Regions from separate parts of the Streptomyces sp. NPDC031466 genome, predicted to be linked through region 2. Evidence: predicted binding sites of a transcription regulator. Region 2 holds the regulator's gene; the other holds the start of a gene.

Region 1 (3,405 bases), on a different contig from region 2:
CGCCGACTCCTTCATCACGTCACCCAGCTGCCCGGTGAGCGTGAGCCCGGAGGCCCCCGTCTCCGGGTCGGCGAGGGACGCCTCCACGAACAGGACGTCGCCGCCCGCCCCGGTGACCGCGAGCCCGGTGGCCACGCCCGGCACGGCGGTGCGCCGCTCGGCCGGGTCCTGGGCGGCCTCGGGGATGTGGTGCGGCCGCCCGATGAGGTCCCGCAGGTCCTCGTCGGTGACGGTGAACGGCAGCTCCCGCTCGCCCAGTTCGTGCTGCGCCGCCACCTTGCGCAGCAGCCGCGCGACGGACCGCTCCAGGTTCCGTACGCCCGCCTCCCGGGTGTACTCGCCCGCGAGCTTGCGCAGGGCGCTCTCGTCCAGGGTGACCTCGTCCTTCTCCAGGCCCGCCCGGTCCAGCTGGCGCGGGAGCAGGTGGTCGCGGGCGATGACGACCTTCTCGTCCTCGGTGTAGCCGTCGAGCCGGACCAGCTCCATGCGGTCGCGCAGCGCCTCCGGGATCGCTTCGAGGACGTTCGCCGTCGCCAGGAAGACGACGTCGCTGAGGTCCAGCTCCACCTCCAGGTAGTGGTCCCGGAAGGTGTGGTTCTGCGCCGGGTCGAGGACTTCGAGGAGGGCGGCGGCCGGGTCGCCCCGGAAGTCCGAGCCCACCTTGTCGATCTCGTCCAGGAGCACGACCGGGTTCATCGACCCGGCCTCCTTGACGGCGCGCACGATCCGCCCGGGCAGCGCCCCGACGTACGTACGCCGGTGTCCGCGGATCTCCGCCTCGTCCCGTACGCCGCCGAGGGCGACCCGCACGAACTTGCGGCCCATGGCGTGCGCGACCGACTCGCCGAGCGAGGTCTTGCCGACGCCGGGCGGGCCGACGAGAGCCAGCACGGCGCCGCCCCGGCGGCCGCCGACGACGCCGAGGCCGCGGTCGGTGCGGCGCTTGCGCACCGCGAGGTACTCGGTGATGCGCTCCTTCACGTCCTGCAGCCCGGCGTGCTCGGCGTCGAGGATCGCCCGGGCGCCCTTGATGTCGTACTCGTCCTCGGTGCGCTCGTTCCACGGCAGTTCGAGGACGGTGTCCAGCCAGGTCCTGATCCAGGAGCCCTCGGGCGACTGGTCGCTGGCGCGCTCCAGCTTGTCGACCTCCTTGAGGGCGGCCTCGCGCACCTTCTCGGGCAGGTCGGCGGCCTCGACGCGGGCGCGGTAGTCGTCGGACTCCTCACCCTCCTGCTCACCGTTGAGTTCCCGCAGCTCCTTGCGCACGGCGTCCAGCTGGCGCCGCAGCAGGAACTCACGCTGCTGCTTGTCGACGCCCTCCTGGACGTCCTTGGCGATGGTCTCGGCGACCTCCTGCTCGGCCAGGTGCTCGCGCAGCTGGGCGGTGGCCAGCTTGAGGCGGGCGACCGGGTCCTCGGTCTCCAGGAGTTCGATCTTCTGCTGGGTGGTGAGGAAGGGGGAGTAACCGGAGTTGTCGGCGAGCGCGGAGACGTCGTCGATCTGCGTCACGCGGTCGACGACCTGCCAGGCGCCGCGCTTCTTCAGCCAGCTGGTGGCGAGCGCCTTGTACTCCTTGACCAGCTCGGTCACGGCGCCGGGCAGGGGCTCGGGGACGGCGTCGTCGAGCTGCTGCCCCTCCACCCACAGGGCGCCGCCGGGCCCGGTCGTACCGGCGCCGATCCGCACGCGGCCCCGGCCGCGGATGAGGGCGCCCGGGTCGCCGTCGGAGAGCCGCCCGACCTGCTCGACGGTGCCGAGGACGCCGGTGGCGGCGTACGTCCCGTCGATGCGCGGAACAAGCAGCACCTTCGGCTTGCTGTCGCCTTCGGCACGGGCCGCGGCCTGCGCGGCCTCCACGGCGGCGCGCACCTCGGCGTCGGACAGGTCGAACGGGACCACCATGCCGGGCAGGACCACCTCGTCGTCGAGCGGCAGCACAGGCAGAGTGAGCGAGGTGTACGAGGTGGACTCAGTAGCCATGATCTCCCTTTCGGCATCCAAGTTGAGCTGTATCGACTCAATGCTGGTGAGTGCCGCAATGTTCCCCCGGGGGCGTTCGCTCTCAGCGATCACCCTTCGGGAGGACGGGGAGGATCAGGCGCCGCGCGTCTGGGACCGGCGCCCGCGCCCGAGCAGCGGCCAGGTGGAGACGCCGATCACCAGCGCCAGCAGATGGCCCCAGTTGGTCATCGGATCGGCGAACTCGATCAGGTCCTCGACCAGCATCCAGCCGAAGCCGGCCAGCACGGCCCACCGCAGCCAGGGGGTGAGCAGCCCGGCGAGCGCGCCGACGCTGGCCGCGACACCGAAGCTGATGCCGTAGTCGAGGCGGTGCAGCGAACTGTCCGGCAGATGCCCCGCGAGCACCGACAGGCCCACCGGCACCTCCGTCGCCAGGGTGGCGACGACGTGCCCGAGCAGGAAGACCCCGGCGGTGCGCCAGCCACCGATCCGACGCTCCAGCGCGGTGAGGACCAGCAGGAAGCCGATCGCGTACGGCGATGTGATGCCGCCCGCGATCCACAGCGCGCTGGCGACGAGAACGAGGACGGGCTTGTGCGCGAGGTGCGCGACGTCGGTGCTGGAACCCCGGAGCAGCGCGTCGACCGTGTCCGGGTCGGCGTACCGGCTCAGCAGGGAAGTGGCGGCGAGGACGAGCCCGTAGCCGAAGGTGAAGGGGGTGGCCCGGGGATCGGGGAGCAGCCGCCAGGGTCTGGCCCCGACCCGCCGGGACCGGGCACCGCCGCTCTCGGCCCGCCCGGGATCAGCGGCGGGCACGCGAGGTCCGGGCGGCGCGGGACGGCGGCCCGGCTGGCACGGGAGCGCGTTCAGGGTGGGCGACTCGGCCCGGGTGGGCGGCTCGACGCGGGAGGGCGGCTCACGGTCCCCGGGCCCCGGGGCGATGAGGGTGTCCGAGGACTCGACGCTCTGGTTCACGAGTGAGGCGCTCCTTCCGTCCCGCCCTACCCTTTGCCCAATTTTCGAGCACTGTCTATGACCGGGGCCACGTGGGACGCGATTCACAGCAACCTCCAAGGCGACTTCCGCGTTGCCCACGTCTCTTCTGCGCCGCCGGCACCTTCAGCGTTACCCGCGAACGCCCACCTCACCGGCCTTCCGCGCCACCGGGCTCCCTCGTCCCGCGCACCGCCCGGGGAGGACTTCCGCGTTCCCCGGAGAACCACCGGCCCCCGCGCCTACGCTGACGCCATGCGCACCCCCACCACCGCCCCCGTCGTCCTCGACCGGCGCGAGGGTCCGTACGGCGAGGTCGTCCTGCGGCGCCACGGTGAGCTGCTCCAGATCATCGCCAACGGCTGTTTCCTGATGGACACCTCCGACGGCCGCTCCGAGCGGCTGCTCGTCGACGCGGCGCGGGACGCCCTCGACGACCGCCCGGAGCCC
Region 2 (3,405 bases):
GCAGCAGTTCGGCAAGGAGGGCGAGCCCTTCGACCCGACGATCCACGAGGCCCTGATGCACAGCTACGCACCGGACGTCACCGAGACGACGTGCGTCGCGATCCTGCAGCCGGGGTATCGCATCGGCGAGCGCACCATCCGCCCCGCGCGGGTGGCCGTCGCCGAGCCCCAGCCCGGCGCGCAGCCGGGCAAGGGCGAGGAGGCCGCCGAGAAGGCCCCCGAGGGGCCCGCGGCCGCCGAGGGATCGGACGAGAAGGAGACCGGTGGCCCGGACGAGGGCTGACGGCGACGAGATGAGTGAGGAGGGACGTCGGGGATGAGCACCAAGGACTTCATCGAGAAGGACTACTACAAGGTCCTCGGCGTCCCCAAGGACGCCACCGAGGCCGAGATCAAGAAGGCGTACCGGAAGCTCGCCCGCGAGAACCACCCGGACGCCAACAAGGGCAACGTCAAGGCGGAGGAGCGCTTCAAGGAGATCTCCGAGGCGAACGACGTCCTCGGTGACCCCAAGAAGCGCAAGGAGTACGACGAGGCGCGTGCCCTCTTCGGCAACGGCGGATTCCGCCAGGGCCCCGCAGGCGCCGGCGGCACGTTCAACTTCGACCTGGGCGACCTCTTCGGAGGCGGCGCCCCGGGTGGCGGTGGGGCGGCCGGCGGCGGCTTCGGGGGCGGTCTCGGTGACGTCTTCGGGGGCCTGTTCAACCGCGGCGGCGCGGGTGCCGGTGCCGGCACGCGTACGCAGCCCAGGCGCGGCCAGGACATCGAGTCCGAGGTCACGCTGAGCTTCACGGAGGCGGTGGACGGCGCCACGGTGCCGCTGCGCATGTCCTCCCAGGCCGCCTGCAAGGCCTGTTCCGGCACCGGCGACAAGAACGGCACGCCGCGCGTGTGCCCGACCTGCGTCGGCACGGGCCAGGTCTCGCGGGGCGGTGGCGGCGGCTTCTCGCTGACCGACCCGTGCGTGGACTGCAAGGGCCGGGGCCTGATCGCCCAGGACCCCTGCGAGGCCTGCCACGGCTCGGGGCGCGCGAAGTCCTCCCGCACCATGCAGGTGCGCATCCCGGCCGGGGTGAGCGACGGCCAGCGGATCAGGCTCCGCGGCAAGGGCGCGCCCGGCGAGCGGGGCGGTCCGGCCGGCGACCTGTACGTGGTCGTGCACGTCGACGCCCACCCCGTGTTCGGCCGCAAGGGCGACAACCTCACGGTCACCGTGCCGGTGACCTACCCCGAGGCGGCGCTGGGCGGTGAGGTCAAGGTCCCGACCCTGGGCGGACCCGCCGTCACGCTGAAGCTGCCCCCGGGCACGCCCAACGGCCGTACGATGCGGGCCCGCGGCAAGGGCGCGGTCCGCAAGGACGGCACCCGGGGCGATCTCCTGGTGACGGTGGAGGTGTCGGTCCCGACCTCTCTGTCGGACGCCGCCAAGGAGGCCCTGGAGGCCTACCGCGAGGCGACCGCGGGGGACGACCCGCGGGCAGAACTGTTCCAGGCCGCGAAGGGAGCATGAGATGGACGGCCGCCGTCGACAGTCCGGATTCAGTAGGGCGTACCAACTCACCGACGAGACGCCGGTGTACGTCATCTCGGTGGCCGCCCAGCTCAGCGGCCTGCACCCGCAGACCCTGCGCCAGTACGACCGACTGGGCCTGGTCTCCCCGGACCGCACCGCGGGCCGCGGCCGCCGCTACTCCGCCCGTGACATCGAACTGCTGCGCACGGTGCAGCAGTTGTCGCAGGAGGAGGGCATCAACCTCGCCGGCATCAAGCGCATCATCGAGCTGGAGAACCAGGTCGCGGCGCTCCAGTCGCGCGTCGCGGAGCTGTCCGCGGCCGTGGAGGGCGCCGCCGCGGCCATGCAGCAGCGCGAAGCGGCGGTGCACGCCTCCTACCGCCGCGACCTCGTCCCGTACCAGGACGTGCAGCAGGCGAGCGCGCTCGTGGTGTGGCGGCCCAAGAGGACGCACGAGCAGTAGGGACACCGAGGCATAGGGGACCGGCGGCGGTTCGCACGGCCTGAGTAGGCTGACGCAGGGGCCGGGAGGTGGCAACCTCCCGGCCCCCGTTCGCTGTTTTCCGCTGTTCGAACGGGGAGTTGAGCCGGCCATGGCCATGGTGGGGCTGTTCTGGATCGCCGAGGGCGATGTGTACGTGGGCGCGAAGCCGTCCGGGCTCGCCCCCGGGGTGCGGCTGACGCCGGAGGGCGTGGCGGCCCTCGGGGACCGGCAGTCGGCGTTCTGGCCGTGGGCGGACGTCCACACGCTGACCATCGACGACGTACCGGTGAAGTCGTTCAAACGGCATGTGGGCGTGGCCGTCGACCTCGTGCTGACGGTCGGCCTGGGCGGCTCGGACGAGGCCCCGACGATGACGGTGCGGATCGGCGGCGCCACGGGGGAGACGGAACTGACGGCGTACACCGCCCCGGCGGTCGGCTACTCCGCGACGGAGTACGACCTCTCCCGCGCGCTGCTCGGCCGCCTCACCCAGGGCGCGGCCACCCTCCTGACGACGCTGTCGGCGATGGCGGAGTGGGGCCGCCGGCACGAGGGGGGCTCGCCCCGGGCGGCCGCGCGGGAGGCGCTGCTGCGCGAGTGGCTGGCGGTGGCGGACGCTACTGGTCCCGCTCCAGGAGCCCCGACCGGCCGATGAGGTAGCCGAGCTGGGCGCGGCTGCCGCTGCCGAGGGTGGCGGCGAGCTTGGCGATGTGGACGCGGGCCGTACGGATGTTCATGCCGAGGCGGTCGGCGATCTCGGCGTCGGTGAGGCCTTCGACGAGGAGACCCGCGATGGCCCGCTGGCGGGGTGTCACGCCGCCTTCCGAGACCTGCGGGGCGGCCTGCGGCCACATGGGCGTGGCCAGCCGCCACAGCCGCCGGAAGGTGGTGGTGAAGTACTCCACGAGGGCCGGGTGGCGCACCTCCAGGGCGATGCTGCGGTCCTTGCTCGCCGGGATGAACGCGACGGCCCGGTCGAAGACGAAGAGACGGTCGGTCACCTCGTCCAGGGTGCGGGCCTCGGCGTCGCCGTGCAGCTGCTCCAGATAGCCGAGCACGGGCAGGGAATGGCGCGTCGTGTGCTGGTAGAGGGTCCGCATCCGGCAGCCGCGGCTGAGGATCGCCTGGTCGCGCGGGAAGGCCTCGGCCAGCGTCTCCGGCGGCCGGGTGCCGCCGGGCTGAATGGCCAAAAACTCCTCCCTGACGTCGTCCATCGCGCGGTCGATGGCCGCGTTGATGCGGCCGACGCCGTCCAGGACGGTGATGTGCGCCTCCGGGAAGGAGGCGCCCGTGACGTCCTCGCCACGGATACGACCGGCGCGGAGGGCCCGGCGCAGGTATACGGCCGAGCCCGCCTCGCAGAGATCCGTCACTGCGTGCGTCGTGAGTTCCCTGGCCATGTGTGCTC

What was found. Region 2 encodes HspR, which represses chaperone genes until heat shock. Its sites were predicted from a motif close to TTGAGNNNNNNNNNCTCAA; they were not measured.
Region 1: a site for HspR is predicted at 2,003-2,021, ahead of lon (endopeptidase La). Genes of this name have one in related genera too.

What each region holds. Positions count from the first base shown of each region.
Region 1 is NZ_JBVIJT010000009.1:269,756-273,160, reverse strand. It holds gene lon (endopeptidase La) at 1-1,980, opposite strand, end outside; gene ACZ5GP_RS23780 (rhomboid-like protein) at 2,095-2,937, opposite strand; gene ACZ5GP_RS23775 (spermidine synthase family protein) at 3,211-3,405, shown strand, end outside.
Region 2 is NZ_JBVIJT010000005.1:301,928-305,332, reverse strand. It holds gene grpE (nucleotide exchange factor GrpE) at 1-283, shown strand, start outside; gene dnaJ (molecular chaperone DnaJ) at 317-1,510, shown strand; gene ACZ5GP_RS13415 (heat shock protein transcriptional repressor HspR) at 1,512-1,976, shown strand; gene ACZ5GP_RS13410 (hypothetical protein) at 2,107-2,652, shown strand; gene ACZ5GP_RS13405 (helix-turn-helix transcriptional regulator) at 2,615-3,397, opposite strand.